Linked DNA regions of Gemmata palustris. The protein of the gene in region 2 binds, or shares a complex with, the protein of the main gene of each other region. Links are inferred from orthologs where the notes say so. Each region holds a gene or a part of one and is shown on either strand. Other genes may lie near its edges. The genes, in order: J8F10_RS28080 and J8F10_RS22105.

What was found.
Region 1: the proteins of J8F10_RS22105 (region 2) and J8F10_RS28080 are in contact, whole or in part, in a crystal structure (PDB 1F6M), measured with the Escherichia coli proteins. The link is inferred for Gemmata palustris from one-to-one orthologs.

Annotation. Positions count from the first base shown.
Region 1 is NZ_JAGKQQ010000001.1:6,738,812-6,755,718, reverse strand. The notes cover bases 5,870-8,736. They hold J8F10_RS28080 (thioredoxin family protein), read right to left. Parts: upstream 7,535-8,736; coding sequence 7,205-7,534; downstream 5,870-7,204. Other genes in these bases: J8F10_RS28065 (hypothetical protein), read left to right, coding at 8,622-8,736; J8F10_RS28070 (hypothetical protein), read left to right, coding at 7,984-8,625; J8F10_RS28085 (hypothetical protein), read right to left, coding at 5,870-7,028. Outside these bases: J8F10_RS28125 (DNA-3-methyladenine glycosylase family protein), read right to left, coding at 1-69; J8F10_RS28120 (macro domain-containing protein), read right to left, coding at 111-725; J8F10_RS28115 (tetratricopeptide repeat protein), read right to left, coding at 750-1,835; J8F10_RS28110 (hypothetical protein), read left to right, coding at 2,435-2,641; queF (preQ(1) synthase), read right to left, coding at 2,699-3,076; 7-cyano-7-deazaguanine synthase QueC, read left to right, coding at 3,207-3,896; J8F10_RS28095 (hypothetical protein), read right to left, coding at 4,132-4,497; J8F10_RS28090 (dihydroorotate dehydrogenase), read left to right, coding at 4,632-5,546; more of J8F10_RS28085, read right to left, coding at 5,706-5,869; more of J8F10_RS28065, read left to right, coding at 8,737-9,071; J8F10_RS28060 (hypothetical protein), read right to left, coding at 9,296-10,279; glnE (bifunctional [glutamate--ammonia ligase]-adenylyl-L-tyrosine phosphorylase/[glutamate--ammonia-ligase] adenylyltransferase), read right to left, coding at 10,458-13,748; tRNA (N6-isopentenyl adenosine(37)-C2)-methylthiotransferase MiaB, read right to left, coding at 13,970-15,481; J8F10_RS28045 (DUF4139 domain-containing protein), read right to left, coding at 15,750-16,907. UniProt on the Escherichia coli protein: Participates in various redox reactions through the reversible oxidation of its active center dithiol to a disulfide and catalyzes dithiol-disulfide exchange reactions.
Region 2 is NZ_JAGKQQ010000001.1:5,393,599-5,407,297, forward strand. What follows is about bases 1,863-4,707. They hold J8F10_RS22105 (NAD(P)/FAD-dependent oxidoreductase), read left to right. Parts: upstream 1,863-2,675; coding sequence 2,676-3,740; downstream 3,741-4,707. Other genes in these bases: argA (amino-acid N-acetyltransferase), read right to left, coding at 1,863-2,496; J8F10_RS22110 (hypothetical protein), read right to left, coding at 4,059-4,707. In the rest of the region: J8F10_RS22095 (AAA family ATPase), read left to right, coding at 96-1,091; more of argA, read right to left, coding at 1,210-1,862; more of J8F10_RS22110, read right to left, coding at 4,708-4,868; J8F10_RS22115 (sugar phosphate nucleotidyltransferase), read right to left, coding at 5,160-5,885; rfbB (dTDP-glucose 4,6-dehydratase), read right to left, coding at 5,984-6,997; J8F10_RS22125 (methyltransferase), read right to left, coding at 7,058-8,089; J8F10_RS22130 (hypothetical protein), read right to left, coding at 8,715-9,968; J8F10_RS22135 (acetyl ornithine aminotransferase family protein), read right to left, coding at 10,067-11,425; J8F10_RS22140 (aldehyde dehydrogenase family protein), read right to left, coding at 11,647-13,149; J8F10_RS22145 (lactate racemase domain-containing protein), read left to right, coding at 13,501-13,699.

The DNA.
Region 1 (16,907 bases), 1.4 Mb from region 2 along the record:
GATCCGCTTCATGACCGGGCAATTGCCGGAAAGGTGCTTGCGCACCTTTTTGTAATATGTTGTGGACATGCGGATAGTGTAACGCCGAATTCGCAAGAAGCGAGAGCGATTCAGCGGGCGACCTGGCGCGGGCCGTCGTAGCAAATGGCGCGGTGGCGCTCGACCACGAAATCCCAGTCGAGTCGGTGCGGCGGTTCGAGGTAGTTGCGCCACGCGACCGCCATTTGGCGCGCGGCCTCGTCGAACGGTACCCCGCCGAATCCGGTGCCCATCGCGGGGAACGCGACCGTTTCGATTCGGTGCGCGTTCGTTGTGTTGTGGGCCTGAACCGCGAGCAGCGCGGCCCAGGTCGCGCAGTACACTTTGTCCGTCCCGTCAATGTTGCCGGGGACGCGCATCGTCGGCGCGTGAACCAGAAACGGGATCGCGGAGCTGCCGGTTCCCAACACGAACGCGGTGCCGATCGGTTGCTCGCCGAAGTAGTCGTTCATGATGCGGTGCTGGACGCGCGCCATCAGTTCTTCGCCGAAGGCCCCGACCACGGCCGCATCAATGCCCGCGGTCATGATGCCGAACGCATTTCCCGCGGTGACGAAGCAGTCGTGTGGTTCCAGGTCTTCAAAACGGCCCCGAACGACGCGAACGCCGCGCAGCCCGGCGAACCGGCGCCGGAACGCCGCACACATCGCCTCATCGGGGTGAACGAGCCACACGTTTTCGATCATCGCGAAGGGCTCCTCCCGTTGCCATCAATTGAGTTTACTTTTGAGTTTCATTAGCGCGCGAACGGCCGCGAACAGCGCGATCACCCCGACCACGCCGAAGTAGATCCACACCGCGCCCATTGAGAACGGCAGCGCCGGGGCCGGCGGAGGAGGAGCACTATCGGGCTGTGCGAAGAGCGGATCTTCGGGCGCGGCCCCCTTCGCGTCCGCGGCCTTCGTCACCGCTTCGCGGTGCTGCATCAGCACCTTGCGGTTACTGTAAGTGAACGTCCCCACGCACTCGTCCATGATCTTCCGCGCGGCGGCGAATTCCCCCTTCGCCGCGTACAGTTCACCGAGCAGCCAGTAGAGGCGCGGGTCGTGCGGGAACCACAGCACGAGCTGTTGCACGGTCGCGAGCGCATCGGGCGGGAGTTTCGCCCGCTCCCCCGGCACCAGCGCGCCGTCGACCGTGTCCGCGAAGTTCACGGGGAAGATCGCGTCCGGCAGTTCGTTTTCCGGCGCGGGTTTGGCGCCCCTCGCTTCGTTCATTCGGAGCCGCACCAACTTCAGTAACGGTCCGGTGTTCAGCTTGAGTTGCCACGCGAGCTCTTGGGGCTTGAGGCCGGGAACCTCCTTCGGTGGGCGCTCCTCGTTCGCGATATCGAGGAACTGAAACGCGCGGTCCCAGTTCCCCTGCGCGGCCTCGATGTGTGCGTGCGTGATGTTCGGCAGAAATCCTCTGCGCTGGTCCCTTAGCGCGCCGGTGGCCTCGGCCGGTTGACCGAACCGGAGCAGGTCAACCGCCAGTGCGACGCTATCCAGTTCCGACCGGCCGCGGAGCGCCGACCGTTTGTCGATGCGATCCTTGACCGTACCGCGGTCGGTCCTGATTTTCTTCGCCGGGTCTCTTGGATCGGAATTGTCGAGCGGCCACTTCGGGTTGCTCGCGTTCAGTAACACGAGGCGCCGGCGCCCGAATTCTTCAAAGGAAAGCGCTTCGGGTGCGCCCTTTTCGCTCACCGGGATCGCCATCGGGTCGTCCGGGTGGTGCAGCGACGCCCGCCCCTCGGATAAAGCCAGAAGGCCCACGACGAGGGCAGCGAGAGCGACCGTACCGTGACGAACCACAAGCGTCCCTCCTCGTCATCGCGGCGCAGAGCGGAACCGTGTACCAGAGCTAATTGTAATCCGGCGCTAACGGGTTAACTTCCCCATGCTGGGAATCGATTTGCGCATTCGCGCATTCTGTACTAAGTGATTCCACCGCAGTGAGAACGCTCGCGGTACAGTCCGCTCCGCCGGTCGTGTTCACCCAAACGGCCCAGAGTGTCCAAAATAGTCCCCACGGAACGCCCCACGGCCCGAGCAAAAGCGCGAGAGTGCTGTACCACAACCCCCATAAGTAACGCTGTTGCCAGGATTTAGTGAGATAGACTTCGGATTGCCGACGCACGGTCACGAACAAAAGTGAGAAGCAATACTCGAAGCGCACGCACCGGGCACCATTGGCCACGCGGGTGCGCAGTTCTTCAGCAAATAAAGGCCGGGAACCACGCAGGTTCAGGAGTTGCGATTTGGAAACATATTTCTGGACTGCGGTTTGCATCTAAATTCCGTAACCTAAAAGATACGCCTCTAGCGCGGCCTGTTAAGAATACGAATCAAGCACTCTTGCTTGACCTTTAGGCAACGCGAGGAAGTAATCAGGGCAGATGAGCACAAACCCTATGTCGTTACTTGAGCTTGTTACACAGCGGGTGGCCGATCGGACGAGCCGCCGGGTGCAGAACCTCGAAGTCGAAATCGCTACGGGCGGTGAGCGCGTGGTGCTTCGCGGTCGGGCCAATTCGTACCACGTGAAGCAACTCGCTCAACAGGGCGCACGCGAAGCCCTCCCGAACGCCCGCCTCGAAAACGCCATCATCGTTGATTAATGCTTTTGGCACCCGGCCGGCGTAAGCCGGCCGGTGGGACACGCAGTCAGAGGCCGATCACACCGGCTGCTCGTTCGCTTCATGCACGCACGTCACGGTCGTGCTGATGCCGCCACGCGGCGTCCACACCGACACCACTTTGCACCGCACCGGCTTACACGCGGCCACGAAATCATCGAGCAGCCGGTTCGTCACCTGTTCGTAGAAGATCCCCTGATTGCGGAACCGCTGCAGGTAAAGCTTCAGCGACTTCAACTCGACGCACGTTTCACCCGGCGTGTACGTGAACGTGATCGTGCCGAAGTCCGGCTGGCCGGTCTTCGGGCACACGCTCGTGAACTCCGGGCATACGATCTCGATCGCAAACTCCCGCCCCGGGCGCGGGTTCGGGAACGTTTCCAACTGCTCGATGGCCGGGGTTTCGGTCAGTTCCATTGTGGTGCGTCTCGTAGGGTACCTATCTTGATAGATGAAGCGCGCGGGCGGTTCCACCTCGTTTCGTCGCAACGTCAGCGCCCGCGCTTCCAGAAGAACCGCGGGCGGGCGATTACCAACTCGATCGGGAGTGCGTGTTGTGAAAGCGGTCGTGCTTCTCAGCGGCGGATTGGACAGCACCACGGCGCTCGCGGTCGCGCGGAACCAGGGCTTTGAGTGTTACACGCTGGCCGTCGATTACGGGCAGCGGCACCGCGTCGAACTCGTGCGCGCCGCGACCGTGGCTACCGCGCTCGGTGCGGTCGATCACCGCGTCGTGAAGCTCGACCTCCGGCAAATCGGCGGGTCCGCGCTCACGGCGGACATCGCGGTGCCGAAGGACCGCTCCGCGGACGATATGACCCACGGCGTTCCGGTGACGTATGTCCCGGCGCGCAACACGATCTTACTCGGTTTGGCGCTCGGGTTGGCGGAAGTGGTCGGCGCGTTCGACATCTTCATCGGCGCTAACGTCCTGGATTACAGTGGTTACCCCGACTGCCGGCCCGAGTTCCTGAGCGCGTTCGAGGGCCTCGCGAACCTCGCGACGAAAGCCGGTACCGAGGGCACGGGGAAGTTCCGCGTTCACTCGCCGCTGCTCAAGATGACGAAAGCGGAGATCATTCGCGAAGGGACCAAACTTGGTGTGGATTACGCGCAGACGTTGAGTTGCTACGATCCCGACGCGACGGGCCGGGCGTGCGGCCGGTGCGACTCGTGCTCGCTGCGCAAGAAGGGCTTCGCCGAAGCCGGTCAACCGGACCCGACGCAGTACCAGTGAGGAGCTTCCGGCGAACGGCCGGCGTGAGCCGGCTGGTGAAAGCTCCCAAGTGTAGCCCGAGCCAGTTCCACCCTGAAAGGCGCTCCCGCCCGAACTCGACCCGTTCGCTGGTGAAAGCTCCCAAGTGTAGCCCGAGCCAGTTCCACCAGCCGGCTCACGCCGGCCGTTCGCCCCTTGTTGCAACCGCACACCAAAGCAATTGAAATGTGTGCGCCAAGACTGTGCCCGGCGCCTCTCACTCTTCGCCGCTCTCTTTGTCCTTGTCTTTCTTGCCCTTCCCGAAGCCGCCCTTCCCATTTTTGCCGAACTTGTCCTTGAATTCCTTGAGTTTCTCCGGGTCGATCTTGCTCTTGTCGAACCCGCCTTTGCCGAACTTCTCCTTGAGGGCCTTCAGCTTTTCGGGGTCGATCTTGCTCTTATCGAAGCCGCCCTTACCGAACTTTCCACCGGGGCCGCCCTTGCCTTCGCCCTTCTTATCGCCCTCCCCCTCGCCGGCGGCGCGCGGGGCCGGGGCCTCTTCACCCGCGGTAACGGTGTGAGCGTACAGCGTAATTGTGCAGGCCAGTGCGAACAGCCCGGCTGCGAGCAGCTTGCGAGACATGGGCACCTCTTGGGATTGGAACCGAAAATGTGATCCGTAGTCTCGTAAACACTGCCGTGCGGACAGAGTTACGCGCAACAAACTAATAAAATGCCGGAAGTCGTTTGTGGGGCCGAACCGGGAGACCGTCGTTAATGATTGACCTGTCCTGCACGCTCGGGCGGCTCCAGCTCCGCAACCCGGTCCTCGTGGCGAGCGGCACGTTCGGCTACGCGAAGGAAATGGCGCCGTTCGTCGATTTCGCGAAGCTCGGCGGGGTCGTTCCCAAAACCGTGACGCACGCGCCCCGCGCCGGTAATCGCCCGCCGCGCACGGTGGAGACCGCGTCCGGCATGCTGAACGCGATCGGTTTGGATAACGACGGCCTCGAACACTTCCTCACGCACCACCTCCCTTACCTCCGCACGCTCCCGACGGCGATCGTCGGCAACATCGCGGGGAAGAGCGAGGAAGAGTTCGTCGCGATGGCGGCGCGCGTGCATCAGTCGCGCGAAGGATTGAGCGCGCTGGAACTGAACCTGTCGTGTCCCAACGTGAGCGGCGGGACGGATTTCGCCATCGATCCCAAGCTGACGAAAGATATCGTCCGCCGGTGCCGGGACGTGTGCCCGGACCTGCCACTCATCGCGAAGCTCACGCCGAACGTGACCGACATCACCGTCATCGCAAAGGCCGCAGCCGACGGCGGCGCGGACGCGGTGAGCGCGGTCAACACCTTTGTGGGCATGGCAGTCGATTGGCGGAAACGGGCGCCGATCCTCGGTAACATCACGGGCGGACTGAGCGGCCCCGCGATCAAACCGTTAGCCCTGCGCGCGGTGTGGCGAATCGCACAATTGAAGGCGATTCCGGTGATCGCAGTGGGCGGGATCGCGACCCTTAACGATGTGATGGACTTTCTCGTGGTCGGGGCGACCGCGGTCCAGATCGGCACCGCGAACTTCTACGACCCGACCGCGAGTGTCAAGATCGTGGACGCCCTCCCGAGTGCGATCGAATCACTCGGGGCGAGCCGCGTGCGCGAAATCACCGGCACGCTGAAGACGTAGACGCCACTTGTGCCCCGCAACCATTTAAGTGCGAGCGGCGCTCGATTCGTCGCGTTTCCTTGTAGCGAGCCGCGACTGCAAGGGAGTGGGCGGCGCTCCCGTTTGTCGTCACGGTTCAACGCACGGGAAGCCCCGCCCCTTTGCTCGTTCGGTTGCTGACTAGGCCGCGCGGGAGCGGTCATACGGGAACACTTCGGCGTTGTTCTCGTCGGGGGCGGCCCACGGTAACTCGCTCTCGTGCGGTTCGGGCGGTTCCGGCAGGTCCGCTTCGAGGAGCAGGCTGGCCATGCGCTCGACCTCGTCGCGGAGCGCGGTCAGTTCCTCCGGCACCGCTCGGGTCGGCGGGCCGTCGTAAATCGCGAGCGCGAACGGGATTACCGGGGGAATCGTGTCCGAATCACCGCCGGCGCCCGCCTCCCGTGCGATCAGGGTCTCTTCGCGCCGGACGAGATCCGCTTCGAGCTGCTCGCGCTCCGTGTGCCAGCGCATCTCGAACGCGACGAGCTTCGACTGCCACGCTTCGAGCCGCAACCGGAACTGCCACAAATCGTAGGCGTCCTCGCGCCGCCGACCGTCCGCGCGGCTGATGCGCTGGTCGCGGGCGTTGAGTTCGGCCTCGCGCTGCCGGAGCGTGTGCGCGAGTTGCTCCATTTCCAGAACGGTCTCGCGCTCGGCGGCCTGCCACCCGGCGCGGGCCGCGGCGAGTTGCGCGAACTGCTCCGCGAGCACCCGGCGCTGGTCCCCCATCCCGGCCTTGTCGCGCGCCAGGCTCGCGAACAGCCCCGTGACCGTGGCCCGCTCCACGTTCAACCGCTCTTCCTTCTTCGCGAGCTCGTTGGCCCACTGCGTCAGGTCGCGGTCGGTGGAGCGGTCGAGTGCGACTTGGAGTTCGGCCGGCGGTTCCGCTTCCGCCGCGACCAGCGCGAGGGTGTCGGCCCGCAGTTGTTCGCGCTGGTGCTCGAGTTCGTCCACCGCCTGGCGCGCGTTGCGCACGCGCATTTCGAGCGCGGCGGCTTCCTCGCGCAGCACCGTAACTTCGCACTGGAGCTTGATTTTCGCTTCGGTTTCGCCCCGCTCGCGGGCATCGAGCGCTGCGGCCCGGGCGTCGAGCGCTGTGGCCTGTTCCGCCTGGAACCGGCTCGCTTCGTCCCATTCTTCTATGGAGCGCTTCTGGCGGGCGGCGAGATCGGCCCAGGCGTCGCGCACCCGGTCGCGGTCGGCCGCGATCGTGCCGTTGAACACCGATTGTGTTTCGTTGAAGCGCGCGACCCGGGCCTCGAGCGCCTGGCGATCGGTTTCCAGTTGCGCGCGGGCGGTATCGAGTGTGTGCTGGACGCGCCGGGCCAGGCGCGCGGCAAGCTTGCGGGCGCGGCTCCGTTCGCGGTTCGCGGTGCGTTGCGCGGCACGGGCTTCCGCCAACAAGCGGTCCGCCTCCGCCCGGTCCAACGCAAGTCGAACCCGCTCGTCGTTAATGTTTGCCATTGTTCGCGCCCCGCTCCGACGGAAGAACCCGCAAACTTTATCGGCGCGCGGGGGGGGCGATCTTCATGAAGAGATGGGCTGAAGGGCGAAGCGAGCAAAGCGGTGGCCGAGTCGCTCCGTGCGCTCGATCACCGCTTCGCCCTTCAACCCGTTCCCGTCGGACGCGGCTCGAAAAATTAGGCGTACTGGTTAATCAGCTTCGACAGCTCGTCGGGGGACAGGACGCCGCTCTCCGTGTGAACGGGGGTGTCGCTACCCTTGAAGAACAGGATGCGGGGGATCGTCATCACGTCGTACTTGACGGCGAGATTGGGGTTCTCGTCCACGTTCAGTTTGCCCACCTTCACCTTGCCGGCGAACTGGTCGGCAACGGCGTCGATGGTGGAAGCGAGTCGGCGGCACGGGCCGCACCACGGCGCCCAGAAGTCGGCAACGATCAGCGTGCCGCTGGTGACGTACTCGCTCCAGTTTCCTTCGGTCAGTTCAACAACGTTAGGGCTGGCCATTTTGAGAGTCCTCGGGAGATATGGGTTAGATGGTCCGATACCTGCGAGCGGTTCGTGAACCATTCTACTCGTCCACACGGGAGATTGTACCACAGCAAAGTCGTGCCCTTACGCCCCGAGCGAACGCGCCGGGCGTCGGAAAACCGGAACGGGGGCAGTTGGTTCTTGTCTTTTTCGGCCCCCGATCGCCCCGATACCGGCGCACGCACGTTGCCGCTCGCCCGTGCCGCTCCTAAAAATGGTGTGTCCTCGGCGGCGCCGACTTCCAGACGTGGCCCTATCGTCTAGTGGCCTAGGACACTGCCCTTTCAAGGCAGGAACTGGGGTTCGAATCCCCATAGGGTCACTCTTTCCAGCGCGGGGCGCGGAGTTCGGATCGCGGAACGGAGACTCGGTCTTCGTTCCGAACTCCGCATTCCGCGCCCCGCGTTCCATTTCCTGGAATATCGATGAACAGCATCCCGTGGTGGGGCTACGTCATTCTCGCTGGGTTGGCGTGGGGCACCTACGTGCCCATCATCTTCTTCGGTGGGCAGATGCTCAGCCCGCTCAACGCGCAGGGGAACGCGATCGGCGTCGGCGGGCGGCTGGCGTCCATTCTGTCGGTCGGCGTGGCGTACATGGTGATGGCCGTGGTCATCCCGGTCGTACTCATGGCGACCCGCGACGACGCCCAAGCGAGCTGGCGCGCGGTGGGGCTCGTGTTCAGCGGGCTCGCGGGCGTGGCCGGTGCGGTCGGCGCGATCTGCGTGATTTTCGCCAGCAAAGCGGCGGTCGATCAGGCGAAGATCGAGGGCGTGAACCCCGCGACGTACCGCATGTACATCGCACCACTCATCTTCTGCCTCGCCCCGCTCATCAACACGGTGCTCAGCTCCGTGTGGCACCCGAACGCGAAGACCGGCGAGTGGAGCAACTTCCACTTCGATATGCCGGGCTGGAAACTGTGGGCCGGGATCGTGCTCGTCGCGGTCGGTACGTTCTTGGTACTGATGTCGAAGGAAGAAGCCGAAGCCTCGAAAGGGAAGCCGACGACCCCGGCGCCCGCGGTCCCGACCGATGGCCCCAACCCCGCGCCGGCGCAACCATGAGTCCCGAAGAAGCCGTCGCCCGGCTGAACACGGTCCTCGCGCACGCCTGGATGATCCGCACGTTCCTCAAGCACGCGGACGAGATCCAGGACAACGAGGACATGCTCGACGTCCCGCGAACTCTCTACGACAGCATTCGAGCCGTCGAGCCGGCGCTCCAGCGGGGCGATTTCGGCGACTTCCTTCGTCGGTTAAAGGGGAAGTTGCCCAAACTCCGCCGCGTCGCGGAGCACTTCCGCGATCACTTCAAAGAATTCTCCCCGCACACCAACTTCGAGATGGCCTCCGCGAGCTTACTGGGCGTGGTGAAGCACCTGGACGAGATTTTCGCCGCGGTGAACTGGGACGAAGTCTCCGCGCTCATCAAGTCGAATCAAAGCAAACGAGCCGCCGACAGCCCGGAAAAGAACGATCCGCTCGACGACATCGAAATTCCCGAAGTGTGAACCCCGACAGCGACCGGTGGTGTCTTGAGTGTGGTCCGCTCGCTCCGCGAGCGGGGCTTCGCCCCACCCGAGTTAGTGCGTACTCGATTGCGCTCGTGGGTCCAACCGCTCGCGGAGCGAGCGGACCACACTCAAGACACCACCGGTCGCGGCTCACTCGACGCGAAAAACAAACACGGGCGGCCAAAGGCCGCCCGTGTCGCTGTGTTTGCAGTTCGATCGACTTAGCCTTCCGGCGTAATCAGCTTACCGATGATGTCACCGACCACTTTCCCGGAGAGGGTAACGCTGGTCTTCTTCACATCGGACTTGACCGTTTTGAGGATCTCGCCGAGCGGCTTGGCCTTCGGCTCGAACGCGACCAGCGCCGGGACGAACCCGCCGATGTCCTTGACGAGCTTCGCGACCGCGTCACCCATGTCGGCGGCCGAATCCTCGTCCTTCATCCCGAAGGTGACTTCCAGGTTGATGTCCGCGGTGACCCGGATGACGAGGCTGAGTGTGTTGGTCTTCGGGAGCGACTTCTCGATCCCGGACAGGTCGATCGGCGACTGCGGTGGGAACTTCACGGCGTCGAACTTACCCTTCACCAGCGACGTGGCGAACAGCGACGCCTTCTCATCCAGTTGCTTGATGAGGTCCGTGAGTTCGGCCTTGATCGGGGCCTTCTTCTTGTCCTCGGACTGCTTCAGCGCGGTGGCGATGAGCTTCTTGTCCGTGCCGGCGATGACGGTGGTGTCGTTCACCACGGTACCGTAGACCGGGTTGCCCTGGTCCGGTTGGTACTTGAACATCGTGGCGGTGCCGTCCTTCACCATGCTGAACTTGTCGCCGTCCTTCTTGGTGACGGCTTCGGCGGCCTTGAACAGCTTGTCGGGATCGAAGGTGCCGTGAACGATCACGAGCGCCTTGGTGTCGTCCGGGGTCGAACCGGACATCCCGAGCCACACCTTGTCGACGTCCTTCATCGGGTCCAGGCCCATGTCTTCCAGGAACTTCTTGGCGTCCTGGCCGGCAAGGGCCTGCTTGATCTGGTCGAGAGCGTATTTCTTAACGATATCGGATTCGAGGATCTGCTTGAAATTGATGTAGGCGACGGTGTCCGCTTCGGCCGGGAGGAGCTTGTCCGGTTCGGCGGCGCGGGCAACCGGGGCGGCCAGAGTCGCGGCGAAAACGGCCGCCAAACCCAGGCGAGAGAAACGCATCATGAGTTTTGATCCTTTCCGAGATGAATCGGCCTGGCGGTTTTGCTAGAGGGCCGATTCGGACGTCGGTCACGCGTATTCTACCCACCCAGACGCCGACCGGTTTCGCGGATTTCAGAATCGCCCGCTGCCCCGAGAATTTGGGCGAGATGGGGGAAGAAGTACGGCCCGCGTGATCTACTTATGATCGCTCGCGCGCGGTGGCGGCGAGATACGCCGTTCGGATGCCCGCGGTAGCCTCACGAAACGCTCCGAGGAAGTCCGAAGAGGCCACGAACCCGAGTCGGTACGCGAGTTTCGCCTGATCGTCGGCCGCTTCGGGGATCTCCGTCAGTGGCCGGTCGGTCACGATCCGCAAGCGCGCTTCGACGAGGCGCAGAAACGAGTAGCCGTCGCGCAGCGCGGTCGCATCGTTCGCGGGGAGTAGGCCGGCCGCGGCCAGTGCGTCGAGCGCGTCCCACACGTTCGGCTTCAGGACGTCCGGGTGCTTGCGCCCGTACTTCAATTGGAGCAACTGCACCGCGAACTCCACGTCCGTTAACCCGCCCGGTCCGCGCTTCAGGCTCCACTGGCTGGCGGTCGCTTCGAGCTTCTGGCGCATCGCCCGCACCTCGTCCACCACCTCCGGGTGCCACGCGGGACCGAGCATCGCGGTACGGACCGCGGCCGTCACTTCGTCCGCGAACCGGGCCTCTCCGCGAACGACCCGCGCGCGGGCGAGCGCTTGCCGCTCCCAGAGCTGACACGTCGAACTCGCGAAGTACCGGCGGAACTCCGAGAGCGGCAGCACGAGGCTCCCGGACTTGCCCGTCGGCCGCAGCCGCATGTCCACCTCGTAAAGCCGGCCCATCGGCCCCATCCGGCTCGCGGTCTTGATGACGCGCTGCGCCAGTTCGGTGAAATACAACCGATTCGCCTCACCGCGCGACGTCGTGCCGTCGGCTTCGTACACGAGCAGCAGGTCGAGGTCGCTGTGGTAACTGATCTCGCGGCCGCCGAGTTTGCCGAGGCCGAGAAGGACGTAGGGACATTCTGGGCGAACGGCCGGTGTCAGCCGGCCGGTGAAAACGTCCTCCAACGGTTGAGGGCCGTCGCGCGCTTCAATGATCGGATCGCCGAACTTCGCACGAACGGAAGGCTCGACCAGTTCCACGACCTGGTTCAGAATCGTGTCGGCCACGTCGGAAAGGGCCGCGGTGGTGACGCGCACGTCCGCCTTGCCGAGCAGGTCGCCCACACCGATGCGCAGGAACTCTTTGTCCTGAAAGCTGTGCAGAATCGGGTCCGGATCGGTTGCCCCTCGGAGGAGTTCCGTTAACTCGGCGTGAAGCTCGTCGGCCGTGCGCGGTTGATTGAGTACGAGCGAATCGAGCAGTTCGTCCACCATACCCGGGTTGTTGATGAGCAACCCCGACAGGTACGGGCTCCCGGCACACAGTTCGACGTACAACTTCAGGCTGGGCGGGCTGATGCTGAACAGCTCCCACAGCACGGCCTTCGCGCCGAGTGACGCGCTGACGCGCTCCAGGTCGGTGAGGGCCGCGTCCGGATCGGGACTGGCGGCCACGGCGCGCAAGAGCGGCGGGGCGATACTCGCGAGGAAGTGCCGGCACCGGCGCGCGGACAGGAACGGCACGCTCTCCCGTGCCAGCGCGGACAGGTTGGCGAACGCCTTCGGCACGTCGCGGAACGGGTAGCGCCCGAGCACCGCGCGCACGGTCTCTGCGTCCGGGTCCGGGTCGAGAATCAGGTCGGCTTCCGGCTCCGAGTGCCCGTCTTCTCCCTGAAACGACTGGTGCAGCAAGTGGTTCAGGATGGTGCGATCGATCGACGTCTTGTCCTGCAGGTCTTTCAGGAACCGGTCGAGTGGATCGACCAACAGGTCGCGCGTGTCGAGCGGCGGCGGGTCGGACTCGTCGAGCGGCGAGCGGCGCTGCGCGGAGAGCGCGGAACTCGGAGCGCGGAGCGCGGAACTGGAAGCGCCGCCCTCGGGACCGAGTTCCCCGCCCTCGGGAGGGGCGTGCGGTGGCTCGTCTTCGTTCCGCGCTCCGCGCTCCGCGTTCCGTGCTATCGCGTACCCCATGCGCCGCGCGAGTTTCCGCAGCTCGTCCCCTTCGGCGGGCAGTTTGTGCGTCTGGAGGTCAAACAGCAGTTGCAGCCGGTGCTCGGTCTTGCGCAGGAACCGGTAGGCGTCCGCGAGGATGTACGTCTCCTGCGAACTCAGGCACCCGGCGATTTCCAGCGCTTCGAGCGCGAGGAGCGTGTTCCGCTGGCGCACGGCCGGGAGGTCGCCGCCGTTGAGCAACTGAAGGAACTGGACCGTGTACTCGATGTCGCGGATGCCGCCGCGCCCGGTCTTCACGTCGCGCGGGAGGTCCGTGTTGTCCGATTGCGCGCGCTGGGCCTTCGCTTCCATCTGGCGCTTGAGCGCCTTCACCTCGTTGATCTCGGAAAAGCTGAAATACTTGCGGTACACGAACGGCTCGACGGCCGAGAGGAAGTCGCGCGCGAGCGCCGGGTCGCCGCCCACGTGCCGCAGCTTGATGAGCGCCTGGCGCTCCCACGTGCGGCCCATCGTGTCGTAGTAGCTGAGCGTGCTCGCCAGGCTCCGGGCGAGTGACCCGCGGTTCCCCTCCGGCCGGAGGCGCAGGTCCACCCGGTACGCGAACCCGCGGTCCGTGTGGCTCGAAAGCAACCGCACGACTTCGCTGACCACGCGGCCGAAGAACTCGGCGTTGCTCACTCCCGACCTTCGATTAGTCTCGCCGTCGAAGTCGTACACGAACATCAGGTCAATGTCGCTCGAATAGTTCAGCTCGTCACCGCCGAGTTTGCCGAACGCGAGCGTCGTAATTTTCGCGGGCTGACCGGTCGGCGCGGTCGGGCTACCGAACCGTGTCGTAACGGTTCGCAGCGCGTGCTGGAGTGCGACTTCGATCGATGCGTCGGCGAGGCGAGAGAGTTCGCGCGTGATCTCTTCGAGCGGCCGGTCGCGGATCACGTCGCCGATGCCGATGCGGAGCGTGTGCCGGTCGCGGAACCGGCGGAACGCGCGCAGCACGCCCGCGTCGTCGCCGGCCGCGTCCACCTCGCCTTTGAGTTGGGCAATGAGTTCGGGGGTGAAGGGGTTCCGCTTGGGCACGTGGAACACGGTCGCGAGGAACTCGGGGTAGGCCGCGAGCGTGTCCGCGAAGAACTGCGAGGTGGCGAGCAGTTGGAGCGTGGCGTCGAGTTCGCGGGCGCGCGTTTCGAGCAGCGCGGGGAGGTGCGCGCGGGCGTCCGGGCGCGCGAACAGGCGCTCCAGATTGTTGAGCGCCATGTCCGGGTCCGCGGTCCGCGGCAGGAGCCGACCGAGCGGCGCGAACAGTTCGGGCGCGGACGCCCCGAGGTGCGCGGCGAGCGCGGCGAGGTTCCGGCGCCCGCGGTCCGCGTCGCGCACGGCTTTCAGGATGGTGTCTTCGAGAGAGGCCATGCAGAGATGATACCGCGGCAATGTGAGACCGACACAGCCCGCCTTATTTCAGCTTCCACACCAGGGCCGTTGCGCCGAGCACGATCCCCGGGCCGGCGGTGTGAAACTTGGTCGTGCTGAACCCCGCGATCGCCCCTCGGGTCGCAGGCACTCGCTGGCAAGCGCCGGTGAGTATCTACGACCCGGCGCTTGCTACGAGGTAGGGACGCCGCGCCGGACCCTCAAATTAGAGGAAGCGAAAAGCGCTCCGGGCGCGTCCCGATCTCGAGGTTGGAGGGGGGACTATTCGGCACCCGGTTGGGTTGGCGGTCGGTGGTATCCACGCCCACGCTTTCGTCGGTCAGTACGTTGCCGTACAGCGTGAACGGGCTGGCGTCGGTGATCGCGATGCGGATCGTGTGGCCGACGAGCCGTTCGGTGCCGTCGAACACCACGATGTGGTCGGCCATGCTGCGGCCGGTGAGTTGTGTGATGTGACCGGGCTCTTCGCGGCCGCGGCTCGCGCGCTGTTCACGCCGGCTCGGGCCTTCGACCAAGACTTCCACCACCTTGCCGACTTGCGCGCGGTGGTCGATGCGGCTGTTCTCGTTCTGCACCGCGAGCAGGTCGTTGTTTCGGCGCTTCTTCACGTCATCGGGCACGTCGTCCGGGTACCGGTCCGCGGCCTTCGTGCCCGCGCGCTCGCTGTACTTGAAGATGAACGAGTTCTTGAACTGCGCGACGCGGACCAACTCCATCGACTTCTGGAAGCTCTCTTCCGTTTCGCCGCAGAAGCCGACGATGAAGTCCGAACTCACCGACACGCCGGGCACCAGTTCCCGGCAGCGCGCGAGCATCTCCATGTAATAATCAGCAGTGTAGTTCCGCTTCATGCGCTTCAACACCTCGTCGCACCCCGATTGAACCGGGACGTGCAGGTACTTCACGACCTTCGGCAACTCGCGCACCGCGTCGAGCAGGTCGTCCGTCATGTCCTTCGGGTAGTTCGTCACGAACTTGATGCGCTCCAGGCCGTTCACCTCGTGCATGCCCGCGATGAGGTCGCTCAGGCGCGTGCGCGTGTCGCCCGACTCGTAGACGTAGCTGTTTACCGTCTGGCCGAGGAGCGTGACTTCCTTGCAGCCCTGATCGACGAGCTGGCGCACCTCGTTCCAGATGTGTTCCGGCGGGCGGCTCTGCTCCGGGCCGCGCGTGCTCGGCACCACGCAGTACGTGCAGAACTTGTCGCAGCCGATCTGAATGCGGACATACGCCTGGAACGGCGTCGGGCGCATCGAGGGGTCGCGGGCCGGGTCGTAGCTGATGAAACTCGCTTCGACTTCATTCCGCCCGCCGTCCGCGCGCCCCAAACTGACCGCGAGTTGCGGCGTGCGCGTGGCCCGCACCTTATCGACCAGTTCCGGCACCGCCCCCAACTGCCCCGTACCGACGATCATGTCCACGAACGGGGCGCGCTTGCGGATCGCGTCCTGGTCCTTCTGCGCCATGCAGCCCAGCACGCCGATGACGGTGTCCGGTTTGTCGCGCTTGATGGGGCGCACGCGGCCGAGCGCCGAGTACGTTTTGTCTTCCGCGTGCTCGCGCACGGAGCACGTGTTGAACAACAGCACGTCCGCGTCGGCGGGAGAATCGGTGAGGTCGTAGCCGTGCTTGCGGAGGGCACCGATGACCAGCTCGCTGTCGAGCACGTTCATCTGGCAGCCGACGGTTTCGATGTAGACTTTCTGCGGCATGGTCGGGATACCGTTATGAGACGGGGCCGGCCTCTTAAAATTAAAGAGTATCAGGTTGAGGATACAGAGCGGCACGAGGTTCACAAAGGCCGCGCGGCCTCATGTCAGGCCGTTTATTGCGTGGAAATGGCCGGTGCGGGACGCACCGCCCGCTCGTTGCACTCGCGGTTCGCTCGGAGTCTTTTGGCGAACCGCGAGTGCCAACGAGCGGGCGGTGTTTGCCGTCTACACGATTGGCGCCCCACAGGGGCAGAGTGCTGCACCTGAATCAGTCGTTGATGTTGGCGAGGAAGTGCTCGTACTTCTTGCGAGCCTGGAACTCGTCGCCCACGAGCCCCTTCTGCTTGGCCGTGAGTGCGTCGATCTCCTTCTCCTGGTCCGACAGCTTCTTCAGGTACGTCGCGTACACCTCGGACTCCTTCGGCGTCTCGCGCAGGTTCTTACGAATCCGGTCCTGGTCGATCGTGAACCGCTGCAGGTCAGCGGTCACCTGGGCCAGCTCGCGCGCGGTCGCGTCCCAGCCCCCCTTGATCGTGAGCGCCTCGGCGAGCCGCTGCTTGAGCGCGGGACTGGCCTCACTCAGCGACACGAAGTACCGGATCTGGTCTTCCGCCCCGTTGGTCAGCGCGATCGTGCTCACGTCATCGCGCTCCTCCTTGACCGTGAACGATTTGGTCTCACCGGCCTTGAGCCCGAGCGCGAACCGGAACACCTCGGGCGTATCCTCCGTGGGCTTGTCCGTGTCCACCAACTTGAACTGCTGACTCGTCCGGTTCGGGTGCTCGATCAACAGCGCGCGGTCCGCCTGCGACCGGTTGATGGCCTTGTACGTCGTCTCCTCGGTCACCTTCGTGGTCGTGGTCACGATCCCCTTCACGGCCTTGATGCTCGTGATCTTCTGCTTACCCGCACCCGCCTTGGGATCGACTTCGGTACCCAGGTCGATGGCGTAGCTCAGGAGCCGTTCCTCGTTCGGCTGGACGTCCAGCACGCGCGTGTCCCCGGCGTAAGTGCTGCCCTCGAACACCGTGATCGGACCCTGGTTCAAGTGCGCGCCGCTCGTGTTCTTGAGACGCAGCCCGAGCAGCGGGTGCTTGGCTTGCACGCCCGCGTTGTAGATCGAGACCCGCGTCCCTTCGATGTCCTTCCCGACGATGGGAAGGAGGGCCGATTTCTGGCGCGGGAGCGTGACCGGGTGGTCGATCGTGTACTGGAAGAAGTCCCCCAGCGCACCCGCCGTCGCCGCGTTCCCAACACTGCCAGCGCCCAGCCGCTGGGCCAGTTCCGCCGCAGTACCCGCTGCGTGCTTCCGCCGCAGTGCTTCCCCGGCCGGGTCGTTTACTCCCGCGAGCTTCATTTTTTCAAACGCGGGCACACCGTCAGTGGGGACGCCACCGGCGAGCCCGCCGAGTTTCCCGCCCGCAGG
Region 2 (13,699 bases):
ACCTGCGGACATACTTCGCCGCTACCCGGGCCGCGACGATGGGAGCGTACCATTGTTCCTGTTCCTGGTTCGCGATTCCGAGGGGGAAGCACACCATGTTTGAAGTTCGCAAAGCGAAGCGGCAGCGCCGGCCGCTGAAAATCTCACTCGAAGGGCTGAGCGGCTCGGGGAAGACGTTCACGGCCCTCCGGCTCGCGTTCGCGCTCAAGCGCGCGGGGATCGGCAAGAAGATCGTCATCGCCGATTCGGAGAACGAGTCCGCCGGCCTCTACGACGGCGTGCAGATGGACGGCGAGAAGTGGGAGTACGAGGTGTGCCCCATCCCGCACGAGAAACAGCACCCGGCCGGCTACGCGGAGTGCTACGAGTACCTCGTCGGCGCCGGGTTCGATATCGTCATCTTCGACTCGCTCTCGCACGCCTGGCACGGCGCGATGGAACAAGTGGACGCATTCGCCCGCGCCAACAAGGGCGACAAGTTCGGCGGGTGGGCGAAGATCACCCCCGAGCAGCGGAAGATGCTCACCACACTCACCGACCCGCGCGCGCACTGTATCGCGACCATGCGCGTGAAGAGCGAGTACGAGCGCGTCGATGACAACGGGAAGGCCAAAATCAAGAAGGTCGGGATGAAGACCGACCAGCGCGAGAATACCGAGTACGAATTCGACGCAGTGATTCGCTTGGAAGTCGAGAACCACGCGGCACGAGTCGAGAAGGTCCGCGGGTGTACCGCGATGGACGGCAAGACGTGCGACCACCCCGGCCCGACGTTCTGGAAGCCGCTGTTCGACTGGTGGCTCTCGGCCGAACCGGTCGACGCGATTTCGCCCGAGGACCAGCAACGCCAGCGGCTCAACGCGGCCAAGACGCTCACGGACCTGGCAACGGTGTGGGGCGCGATTCCCAAGGGACTTCAAGCCCGGCTCGCGGACGACAAGGATCGGCGCAAAGCCGTGCTAATGACAAAGATGAAGGCCGGCGGTGCAACTACAGCGACCGCGACGGTGGGCGCGAAGGCGCTGCCGGGGTTACCGGACGATGACGACGTGTTGTTCCCGACCGGATCGCGCTCCGGGATGCCGGACTGATTGCCGACCGGGTTGAATGATGAATTTCTGCGGGTGTGTGCGGTGCGCCGAACGAACCGGGCTCCGGGCGCTCCCGCTTATCTGTTTTTTGGGCTCCCCTGTACGGGAGATCTCGACTTTATCCCAGCGACTTGATGAGCACCTGCGAGTTGCGCCGGTTCTGGTCGTACTTCTCCCGGCGCGCGGGTGGGAGGTCGTCGGGCGTGCCGAGCTTGTAGCCGCCCTTCTGGATGAAATAATTGATCGCCTGTGTCGAGAGGCAGAACAGGTTCGCGATCCCCCGCGAACGGGCCACGCCCTCGGTGAAGTGAATCAGTTTCGCCCCGATACCCTTGTTCTCGTACCGGGCGTCGACGAAGACGCTCGCCAGTTCCGCCATGTTCTGTTCGGGGTACACGTGCAGGGCCGCGCACGCGACCGCGTTCCGGTCCACCTCGAAGACGAAGTAATCGCCGATGACCTTTTCGAGTTCGCCCCGCGTGCGCTTCACGAGTTCATCGTTCTGCGTGCCCTGTTGAATCAGCGAGTACACCGCGCGCACGTCCTTTTTCTGGGCCGCGCGGATCGCTTGGTACTCGTTCGCGTAGATCAGCGTGCCGATGCCCTCGTTCGAGAACACTTCGCCGAGCAACCCCTCCTGCTCGCGGCCGTCGATGATGTGAACGCGCTCGACGCCCTCCTTGCAGGCCCGGAGCGCGTGCGTCAGTTTGGTGACGGCTCCCGGTTGGAGTTCGGTGCGGCTCCGCTTGAGGAACGTGTCCGCTTCCTGCACGGTCATCTGACGGATCACGCCCTTCGCGTCGGACACGCCGCCCTCGGTGTTGAGGTACACGAGTTTCACCGCGCGCAGGGATTTCGCGATTTCCACAGCGACCGCGTCGGAATTCAGCCGATACGAGGCCCCGGCGCCGTCGATGCCGATGGGCGGGATCACGGGAACGATGTCGCGCTCGAGGAGCGTTTGGAGCAGTTCCGTATCGACGCGCTCGACGCGCCCGGTGAACAGGTGATCGACCCCACCGAGGATGCCGGCCGGGTGCGCGACCACGGCGTTGGGGCACGCGGCCCGCAGGTCGTTCGCGGACAGCCCCTCCAGAATCTCGTGCGTGACGCGGTTGGCCGCGCTAATGGCGACGTTCAGCGTTTCGCGGTTCGTGATCCCGGTGCCGTCCACGTCCGACGGGGTCATCTTGATGAGGTCCGCGTACCGCCTCACCTGGTGCGCCGCGCCGTGAACGAGCGCGACGCGGATGCTCAAACTGCGCAACAGCGCGATATCGAGCAACAGGTTCGGGAAGTTATCGTCTTCGACGACGGCGCCGTCGATCGCGATGACAAACACCCGGTCGCGGAACCGGGGCACGTAGCGGAGAATTTCGCGGAAATGGGTCAGGCGTTCGTGCATTGCGCTCGGGATTGTCGGGTGTCGGAGGTATCGGAAAAGGAACCGCCAATGTTAGGTCGATGCGACACCTATCGGGCCGATGCGTCGCAGCCATCTAGAATAGCAAGACCGCCGAGTGTGTGGGTACAAACCCAGGTGCGCGGCCAATACCCGAAATACTCGTCATACCCGAGAACGTCATGCCCGAAAACGTCATCATCATCGGCTCCGGCCCGGCCGCGTGGACGGCGGCCATTTACGCCGCCCGCGCGAACCTCAACCCGCTCGTGTTCGAGGGGAACCCTTACGACAAGAAGAACCAGGAAAACGGGACGCTTCCGCTCGGGCAACTCGCACTTACGACGGAAGTGGAGAACTTCCCCACGTGGCCCGCGGGCGATACGCGGCAATACCTGAAAACCGCCCTGAAGGAAGACGATCAGCCGTACTGGGTGACGGCCAACAAGGAGCAACCGACGCACGGCATCAACGGGCCGGAACTGGTCGCCCTGGCCCGGCAACAAGCGCGGAACGTCGGCACCCGCGTCGAATCGAAGGACGTGGTGAAGGTCGATCTGAAGAACAAGCCGTTCACGGTCACGCTACACGATGGGAAAACGGCCCAGGCACACACGCTCATCATCGCGACCGGGGCACGGGCGAACTACCTCGGGCTGCCGAGCGAGGACAAGTACAAGAACCGGGGCGTGTCCGCGTGCGCGGTGTGCGACGGCGCGCTCCCGCGGTTCAAGAACCAGCCGATCGTGGTCGTTGGTGGTGGTGACACCGCCGTGGAAGAGGCCGGGTACCTCACGAAGTTCGCCAGCAGCGTTCACCTGCTCGTTCGGCGCGACGTGCTCCGCGCGAGCAAGATCATGGCCGACCGTGCCGAGTCGAACTCGAAGATCGGGATCAAGTGGCACACGGAAGTGGAAGAAGTGATCGGCGACGACAAAAAGGGCGTGACCGCTGTGCGGGTGAAGAACAACAAGACCGGGGAAAAGGAAGAACTTTCCGCGAGCGGCCTGTTCCTGGCGATCGGCCACACGCCGAACATCGGGTTCCTGGACGGCCAGTTGGAACTGAACGCGGGCGGTTACATTCAGTGGACGACGCTGGCCCGCACCTACACGAGCGTGGAAGGCGTGTTCGCGGCCGGGGACGTGGCCGATGACTACTACCGCCAAGCGGTCAGTGCCGCCGGCACCGGGTGCATGGCCGCACTCGACGCCGAGCGCTACCTGGGCCACCACGGGCTGATTTAAGAGCGCGGTCGAGTTGCGTGGCCTTTTTGACGAGCCGCGACCGCCAGGGAGCGGGTAGCGGCTTCCCAAACATCAGGCGTGTGACCCGCGAGTGGTTGGTCCTAGTCAAGCCCGAGCACTGAAACGAAGGCGCGGCATTTCCCAGCTTTCGTGGCACAGGCCTCTGGCCTGTGAAGTCACTCACACAGGCCAGAGGCCTGTGCGAACACAAATACCCGAGCCAAAACTCCGCTCGCGGAACGAGCGGACCCAAAGAGTTCCGTCATCACGAACGAGCTGAGAGCCAGCCCGCGCAGACTTGTGCAAACTGCTTCTCAGTCAGACAATTGGCTGAACCGGGTGATTTCGCCCACGTCCGAATTTTCTGAGCATAAGTAGAAATGGTGCCCCGCTTAGCAGCAAGGCGGCGCCCGCAGGTGCGGGCGCATGAACCACACTTCCGCCACTCACCTGCACACCATCGCCGTTGCCCAGCCCGTTAACCACAACTGTTTGGTCGAGGTTGTAACCGCTCGATGTTGACGGGAACGATCCGCTCGACGTTCCTGAACTTTGGCCCGGGGGCAGGGAAATTTCGGGCGTTGATCCTCCACCCGAACCGCTCCCGCTGGTGGTAGATGTAACAAGTGATACCGTGCCCGAAGTGGAGTAGCCGGGGATTAAATCCCGGTTCAACTGGCTGTACACGTCGTAAGTCCCAAGTCCGCTACCCGGCAGGCTATACGTGTCCGAGAGCGTGATCGTCAGCGGACCACTGGGGTTATCTCCAATGACCTGAAGATCCGAGAGGTCGATCCCGGATCGGTGCCCCCCGCTCCCGCTTCCACCACCACTCCCGCTCCCAGACTTGGAACGAGCTTGAAGCTGGATCTGGTAACCGCTCACGGTGCCAGCGAACGTCACTTCGTGACCAGTCGGGTTCATATCCCCTGCACCGCCGTCGATCGCAACAACCGAACCGTTGATCGTAATCATGAACGCGGCTTCGGCTCCCGTGTGAGTCAAAAGAACCACGCACGAAGCGGCCAGGAAAACGCTGAGATTTTTGAGATAATGCATATTCGTCATTGTGGTGCTCTCCGGGTTGACAGAGAGGTCGGGGAACAGCGTTCCAGGGGCGCGGGTCATTGACCCGCACCTCGGAGGTTTTTGCTCAAATCCGGCACGCGATCGCACTTCCGTAGCCCGGGCTAACGCCCCGGCCACGAAGGGCAGTAACGTGCGTAAACCGCAGCAAGTCCGCGACTGAGAGCCAGACGCGGACCCCAAAATAAACCCGAATACAAACGGGTTTAGAAGGCGGGACGGCCCCACTATAACGGGTCGAGGTCGCAAGAGGTGTGCCGGCCCCAGAGCACCGGCAATTTTCTGTCAAGCGTTTACTGTCAGGCGGGAACTATTGAGCGTTCTTCGGTCGGATCAGAATCGGGGCGGCTCTTTTCGCACCAGCTCGTTGGAATAATCGAGGCTATCGAGTGTACCGGCGTCGGTCCAATATCCGTCCAAACTAAAGCACCCCATGCGGCCCTGTTTGATGTAGTGGTTGTTGACGTCCGTGATTTCCAACTCGTTACGCCGGCTCGGTTTGAGCGTCTTGATGAGGTTGAACACGTCCGGCGGGTAAATGTAGATGCCCACCACCGCGAAATCGCTCTTGGGGTTCTCCGGCTTCTCTTCGATCCCCATCACCTGATCGCCCTTCAGTTCGGCCACACCGTAACGGCCGGGGTCCGGCACCTGCTTCAGGCCGATCCACGCCCAGTCCGGGCGGCTGTTCGCCTTCTCCAAGAGCGGAATGAGCGAGTCGCGGAAGATGTTGTCGCCGAGCAGCACGAGCGACCGGCTGCCCATGCAGAAGTGCTCCGCCAAGCCCAGAGCTTGTGCGATGCCACCGGCCTCGTCCTGAACGCGGTACGTGAGCCGGCAATTGTGGTCGCGCCCGGACCCGAGCAGTTCCACGAAGTCGCCCATGTGCTCGGTGCCCGACACGAGCAGGATCTCCTGCACCCCGGCCCCGGTGAGCTTCTTCAGTGGGTGGTACACCATCGGCCACGCGCCGACCGGGAGCAAGTGCTTGTTCGTTACGCGCGTCAGCTCGCCCATGCGGGTGCCTTTGCCGCCCGCCAGAATTACGCGAATGGACATGGGGCCTCCGGCGAACGGCCGGTGTAAGCCGGCCGGTGAAACGAACACGCGCTCCGCGCTGCCCGTTCACCGGCCGGTTTACACCGGCCGTTCGCCCGTTAGAGTTTGCTGCCGTACTGTTTCTCGTAGTAGCTCATGTAGTCTTTGTTCTTGATCGTCGCGACCCAGGCCGCGTTCGTCTGGTACCACGCGATTGTTTCCGCCAGGCCCGCGTCGAAGCTCACTTGGGGGGCCCAGCCGAGTTCGCGCTCGGCCTTCGCGCAGTCGATCGCGTAGCGCCGATCGTGACCGAGGCGGTCTTCCACGTACCGGATGAGCGACTCGGGCTTGCCGAGCAAACGGATCAGTAATTTCGTCAGTTCGAGGTTCGGCATCTCGCACCGGCCGCCGAAGTTGTACACCTCGCCGGGTCTTCCGTTCCGCCACGCGGCTTCGACCCCGCGGCAGTGGTCGAGCACGTGAATCCAGTCGCGGACCTGCTGGCCGTCGCCGTACACCGGTACCGGGATGTCGTTGAGCAGGTTCGTCACGAACAGCGGAATGAGTTTTTCGGGGAACTGGTACGGGCCGTAGTTGTTCGAGCACCGGGTGATGACCGCCGGCAGCCCGAACGTGTGCTGGTACGCTTGCACCAGGAGGTCGGCGCCGGCCTTACTCGCGGAGTACGGGCTGTTCGGGTGCAGCGGCGTTTCTTCCGTGAAGAAGCCCGTTGCGCCGAGGCTCCCGTACACTTCGTCCGTGGAAACCTGAACGTACTTGTTCACCTTAAATTCGCGGGCCGCGTCGAGAAGGATCTGGGTGCCGATCACGTTCGTGCGCACGAACGGCCCGCTGTCCTGAATGCTGCGATCGACGTGACTTTCCGCCGCGAAGTGAATGATGTCCGTCACCCCGCGCTGCAGCGCCGCGCGCACGTGGTCGCGGTCGGTGACGTCGCCCTTGATGAACGTGTACCGCGGGTGGCCGGCGAGGTCGGCGAGGTTGGCCAAGTTGCCGGCGTAGGTGAGCGCATCGAAGTTGACGACCGCAACGGTCGGGTCCGTCGCGAGCAAGTGGCGCACGAAGTTCGAGCCGATGAACCCCGCCCCGCCGGTGACCAAAACTGTTGGCATGAAACCCCCTTCAGGCGACACATCCGCCTGAAGGGGTTGTAAGTCATTCCGCGGCTCGCGTCAAACCGGGACGGCCTCGATCAAGCTGTGCGGCCCCTCGGTGGGGGCGACGTGCGCGAGCTTGAAGCCCGCCCCCGCGAGCAGTTCGCGGTACTCCGGCTCGGTGCGCTCTTTGCCGTCGCACACCACCATCATTTCCAGATCGAGGACGTGCGCGAAGTGCGGCGGGAAGCCCGGCGGCACCACGAGTTCCATGAGGAGCAGTTTGCCCGTTGCGGGGATCGCGGCGCGAACGCACGTGAGGATCTGCGTCGCTTTCGCGTCGTTCCAGTCGTGGATAATGTGCTTCAAAACGTAGAGGTCACCGCCCGCGGGCACCGCCTTGAAAAAGTCCCCGCCCTCCGCGCGGCACCGGTCGGCCAACCCCGCCGCCTTGATCGGCTCGTGCGCGCCCGCTACCACTTGGGGCGCATCGAACACGATCCCGCGGGCCTTCGCGTTCGCGCCCAAAATGGCGCACAGAATCGCCCCGTGCCCGCCGCCGACATCGACGATCGTGTTGAACGGGGCGAAGTCATATGCCTTCAACATCGCGGCGGCCGCTTGCTGCGAAAACCCGGTCATGCCCGCGTTGAACGTCGCGGCTTCGTCCGGGTGCTTACCGAAGTAATCGAAGACGCCCTCGCCGAACACGCGATCGAACGCGGGTTCGCCGCTCCGCACGCTCCCCGCGAGATCGCCCCACGGTTTCCAGCTCCACGGATCGCACACATAGGTCGCGATGGCCCGCATCGAACCGGGAACGTCGGACCGCAGCAGTTCGCCCACGGGCGTGAGCGCGAACCGTCCGCCGTCGTCACCTTTGAGCACGCCCAACCCGGCCAGCGCGCGGAGTACGCGGTAAAGGTGCTTCGCGTTCAAACCGGCAGCATTCGCGAGTTCGGCGGCAGTTTTCGGCCCGGTGGCCATTTGGTCGGCGAGATTGAACCGCGCTACGACGGATACGGCTTGCGTGACCGCTTTACCGAACACCATTTGCATCAACACCATCTGCGGCGGAAGCGGTTCCGCTTGGGGAGCCGGTGACGTCATCGAAATACGTTCCTGTTGGAGAAAATGCCGGGCAATCGACCCGGCGAGAGTCCATTCGGTGGGCGAACCGCCCCGGATTCTACTCACGCCACAAAACGGAATCATGGTGCTTTTGAAATCGCTGTGAAATGCCTTGGAAAAGCGGGTAATTCGCATCACTTCGATGTGTCGAGTTGAACATCGGACAGTGCGAGAGTTGCTGCTATTTGTTCTTGAGTTTCAGAGCGTCACTGCGTGTTAGGAGGATTTCACCGCAGAGGGCGCGGAGAGCGCAGAGAAGTAGCCGAGTGGCTGTGATTGGTTCGGCCCCGCGCCCTCGTGCTCTCTGCGGTGAAATCTTCTTACCGCGACGCACGGGTGCTGGGTTGTTGATCTGGCGTTCGGCAAGGAATAGCAGGGCGTGAGAAAAAAAGAACAGCGCCGGCGGGGTCCACGCACCGGCGCTGTGTCGCACGTCCCCTTTACGCGCGTAAGATCAAAAATATCTCCCGCCGCGAATTGTTGCAATGATTGCTGTGCGTTTTTGCGACTGATTCGCGACAATTTCGTCGGCTCGCCCGCACCGGCCTGTGGTTGGGTGCCCGTGAGGGCTGCCTTTTGCCAGAAAATCCCTGACCCGTTTACGTCACTCGTTCGCCTTACGCCACTTTTCCCACTTCACGAACGCGGCTTTTCGGGCCGCGTCGTCCGGGAAGTAGTGCCGCGTGTACGAGAAGGAGAGCTTGTCGGCCGACGAGGAGGTGCCAAAGCGGTCAACGAAGCCGTAGTCGCTGAGTCTCTGTTCGGTGAGAAGAATCGAGACGGCCAGCGCGAGATCGCGGACCTGAACTTCGTAAGTCACGGATTCGAGACCGTCGACCGATGTAGCCGTGCGAACGGTGTACACCGTCAACGTGTCGCTCATCGCCTTGTTTAACAGTGGAATGTGCTTCCGGGTGCCGAGCGCGGCGAAACTGGTCGCCCCGCGCCCGCGGGAACTGGGGTTGATGGCGGACGTGGTGAGCAGCCGGGCCGCGAGGCCGCACGCCTGGTCGGTGAGGTCGAGGTTCTGGGCGATGTTCAGGGCCTGAGACATTTCGCGCGATTCGTCCCGCGAATCGAGCCACGCGACCACGACCGCCCGGTACACGCGGCCCTTCGGGTCCGCTCCCCGGGCCGCGCGGGTGAACCCCGATTCGGACATCAGCGAGCTAACAGAGCCCCTTCGCAGCAGCATGTACTGCGACCCCACACAGCTCTCGGCGAATAGCAGCGCGGTGACGTCTTCGAGCGTCGGTTCCCGAGCCTCCCCGTCGGTCCGCACGGATCGCATGTTGAATAGATCTTGCCGGCGCCACACGACGAGGTCGGCGAGTTCGGTGCGCGAACCGTCCACCGCGAGCAGCAGGCGCCGATTGGCCGCAGTGGAAACGAGTTCGGTGAACACGCGGCGCGCGGCTGCGTCGAGTTCCCGGTCCGACCACACGCTGAGCCCGAAGAACGCCCATTCGCTCCCGACGACCGCGCGAAACGTCTTCCATGCGGGCAGGTCGTGTTCGTATTCGCCCTTCGTATCGGCCAGAAACGTGTCGAGTTGCGCCCTAGTGTCCAGCGTGACGGCGTGGGGAAGGAGTTGCCTGCACCGGAACCGAATTTCTGCGTCGGGATTGGTCGTCGCACCAGCAAATAGCGCCGCGCGGGCGAGCCGGCCGAGGTCCGCGAGTTGCTGTTCGGCGTCCTCGCGCTCGTCGAAGTCTTCGCTCCCCAACTGGCGCACGAGCGCCCGGGCTTTCACCTGAATCTCGGGCACAACGGCGAGGTCGGCCGGGTTCGGCGAGGCCGCACCCGCGAACCCGACAGCGAGGAACGCACACGCGAACGCGAGTCCGAAGCAGCGCATGGCTCATCCGTGTGGCAGCAAGGGAGCGACGCCATCTTCTCCCATTGTGCGCGGTCGGCGCCGGGGACACAACCGCCAGTGCGCTTGAGTGTGATGCGCTAAACGACCGGCAGTGGCCCACCGGCGGATACCGGCACCGGCGCTTTTGCGGGCTCGATCGTACCGAGGACGCCGTCGAGAATCGTGAGTGCCGTATCCACCTGGGCGGCGGAGATGCACAGCGGCGGGCAGAAGCGGAGCGCCGTTTCGCCGCACCCGAGGAGGAGCAGCCCGCGCTCGAACGCGGTCTGGATCACCTTCTCGCGCGTGGTACCCGACGGGAGGTCGGCCGCAGTCATGAGGCCCAGCCCGCGCACGTTGGTTAGACCGGCGTGTTTTTTGGAAAGTTCGCGCAGTCCGGCCCGGAGTTGCTCTCCACGGACGGTCGCGTTCGCCATGTATTCGCGTTCGAGTAGCTCGATGCTCGCGAGCGCGGCCCGGCAGCTCACGGGGTTCCCGCCGAACGTGCTCGCGTGACTGCCCGGGGGCCAGTCCATGACCTCGGCCTTCGCAATGATCGCCCCCAGCGGCATCCCGGACGCGATGCCCTTCGCGGAGCAGATGATGTCCGGTTCCACGCCGTAATGCTCCACCGCGAACATCTTCCCGGTGCGGCCCATCCCCGATTGCACCTCATCAACCACGAGCAAAATGCCGTGCTTGTCGCACAGCTCACGCAACGCGGGGAGGCACCCCTGCGGGATGGGGTGGTAGCCGCCTTCGCCCTGGATCGGCTCGACGAAGATCGCCGCGACTTCTTCCGGCGGGCAGGTCCGTTTGAAGATCGTGTCTTCGATGTTCGCGATGAGCCGGCACTTGCTGGCACAGGTTCCACCCTCGGGACAGGTGCGCGGGAAATCGACGTGGTGGATGTCCGGCACGAGCGGCGAGAAGCCGCGTCGGTGAACGAGTTTCGAGCCGGAGAGCGACATCGCCCCGTAAGTGCGGCCGTGGAACGCCCCGAAGAACGCGACCACGCGGTTCCGCTCCGTGTGCCAGCGGGCGAGCTTCAGCGCGCCCTCAATCGCTTCCGCGCCGCTGTTCGCGAAGAACACTTTTTTGGGGCTGGGGCCGGGGGCGATCTTCGCGAGCTTCTCGGCGAGGTCGATTTGTGGGCGGTAGTAAAAATCCGTGCCGCTCATGTGGAGCAGTTTCGCGGCCTGGTCCTGAATGGCCGCCACGACCTCCGGGTGACAGTGCCCGGTGTTCGTGACCGCGATGCCCGCGGTGAAATCGAGGAACAGGTTGCCGTCCACGTCCCGGATCACCGCCCCGCTCCCCGCGTCGACGAACAGCGGGTACATCGGCGTGTACGACGGCGACACGTACAACTTGTCGCGCGCGAGCATCTCCGAGCCGTTCGGTCCCGGGAGCGGCGTGCGAATATCGGGCACCGGAAGGTGGTCGAACTGGAACATGGAGAAGTCTCCAGAAAGCCGCACGGAAAAAGACAGAAGAGCCGCAGATAACGCGGATGAAGGCACGATCGGACAAAAACGATTCAGAAGAACTTTGACAGGATAACGGAACGAGTGGACCAATTTCTTTTAATCCCGTTGATTCTGTTAATCCTGCCGAAACGTTATTCTCTGATCCGCGTTCATCTGCGTTGATCCGCGGCTGTACTTCGTTTTCAATTTCACGCCGGGCCGCTGTCGATCGCAGTCGTTAGTCCCTGGGCCATCTTGATGTCGGTGCCGTGGTTCACGGTCCACGCGGTTTTGTGCGTGACGGCTTCGATGAGCGCTGAGGCCGACGGGTGGCCATTGCCGCTCTTTTTCACGCCGCCGAACGGCAGGTGAACTTCCGCGCCGATCGACGGCAGGTTCACGTAGCCCATGCCGTACTCGCACTCGTCGCGGAAGAACCGCATTCGCCGGTAACTCTCGGTGATGACCGCCATCGAGAGGCCGTATTCCGTGTCGTTGTAAATCCGCGCCGCGTCCTCGTCGGTTTTGAACGGGATCAGAGCGACGTGCGGGCCGAACACCTCCTCGTGCGTGACGCGGAGGTTCGGCCTCGCATCGGTGCGGTACACGAACGGCGCCAGGAAGCACCCGTTCACGCTCTCCGGTTTGTCGGGCGCGAGCAGCACCTCTACGCCCTCGGACTTCGCGAGCGCGTTGTAACTCAAGACCTTTTCGACGCCCTTGCGGTTCACGAGCGGCCCCGCAAAGTTCTTCGGGTCGAGCGGGTCGCCGAAGCGCAGTCGTTTCGCGGTGTCCACGAACGCTTTCGCGTAGCGGTCCATGAGCGACTCGTGGACGATGATGCGGCTCGCGGAGACGCACCGCTGACCGGTGGTTTTGAACGCGCTGAGGATGCCCGCATTCACGGCCAGATCGAACCGCGCATCGTCACACACGATGACCGCGTTCTTCCCGCCCATTTCGGCCGCGACGATGCGGTCCGGGAGGGCCGCCGAGAGTTCCTGAATGCGCCGGCCCACCGCGTAGCTGCCCGTGAAGCACACCACGTTCACGTCGGGGTTCTTCACGAGCGCTTCGCCGACCGGTCCACTCCCCTGGATCAAGTTCACGGTTCCACCGGGGAACCCGGCTTCCGCGAACAGTTCGACCAGTCGTTGTGCGATCCCCGGGGTCTCCTCGCTCGGCTTGAACACGCACGTGTTGCCTTCCAGCAAGCTCGGCCCGAGCATCCACAACGGCACCGCGAACGGGAAGTTCCACGGCGTCACCACCGCAACGACGCCCCACGGTTTCCGGCGCGTGAAGGCATCTTTCTCCGCGATCTCGGATGCCACCACTTCGCCGTACACGCCGGTGCGACCCGAGCCGAACACCCACTGCACCATGTGCAGCCCTTCGACCACCTCGGCCCGGCACTCGGTGACGTTTTTGCCGCACTCGCGGGCCATCAGCGTGGCCAAGGCGTCGGTGTCGCGCTTGATGAGTTGCGCCAACCGGTCGAAGCACTCGGCGCGGAGGATGCGCGACGTTCGGCGCCAACCCGGAAAGGAGGCGCGCGCCGCACTCACCGCGGACGCGACCTCTTCCGGCGTCGCGTGCGGGAACGAGCCGACCACTTCGCTGAGGTTCGCCGGGTTCAGGTCCGCGAAGTCGTCTCGCGGCGCGAGCCACTCGCCGCCGACGAACAATCGGCCGGAAACGGGACTGGTCATGGCACTCACTCCCTAACGACGTGACGCTGCATTCTACGCCAACCCGGTACGCGGTTTCCACCCTGTGCTGCGAACGAAAGGGCATTCTTCCTTCGGAGCGAATGATTCGGGCGTTTCTTTAGCCCTCGTGAAGAGTGCCTTTACGTTGGGGCAGGCGGTGCTCTGTGGAATTGATGCGTTTGGCCTTTGGTTTTGTGGCACAGGCCTCTGGCCTGTGGAGGCGCTTACACAGGCCAGAGGCCTGTGCCACGAACACAAACCACCCGCTTCCAACACAGCAACGGGACGAATGCCCGTGTTCCCGCGCCGCGCGTATAATTCATAAATGCGAGACATCGCTGAGGGGACTTCATGCCGGAAACGACCGAATTGATCGTTGGTTCTCAATCGTGGACACTAACGGTGCCGGGCGATCGCGCCGTTACCGTTCGACGCGCAGACGTTACCGCGCCCGCGGGTTCGCCGCAGCAACTCGTTCAGCACGCACTCGAAAAACCGTTTAACTTCGAGCCGCTCCGCCGGGCGCTCACGCCGGACGATCGCGTCGTGA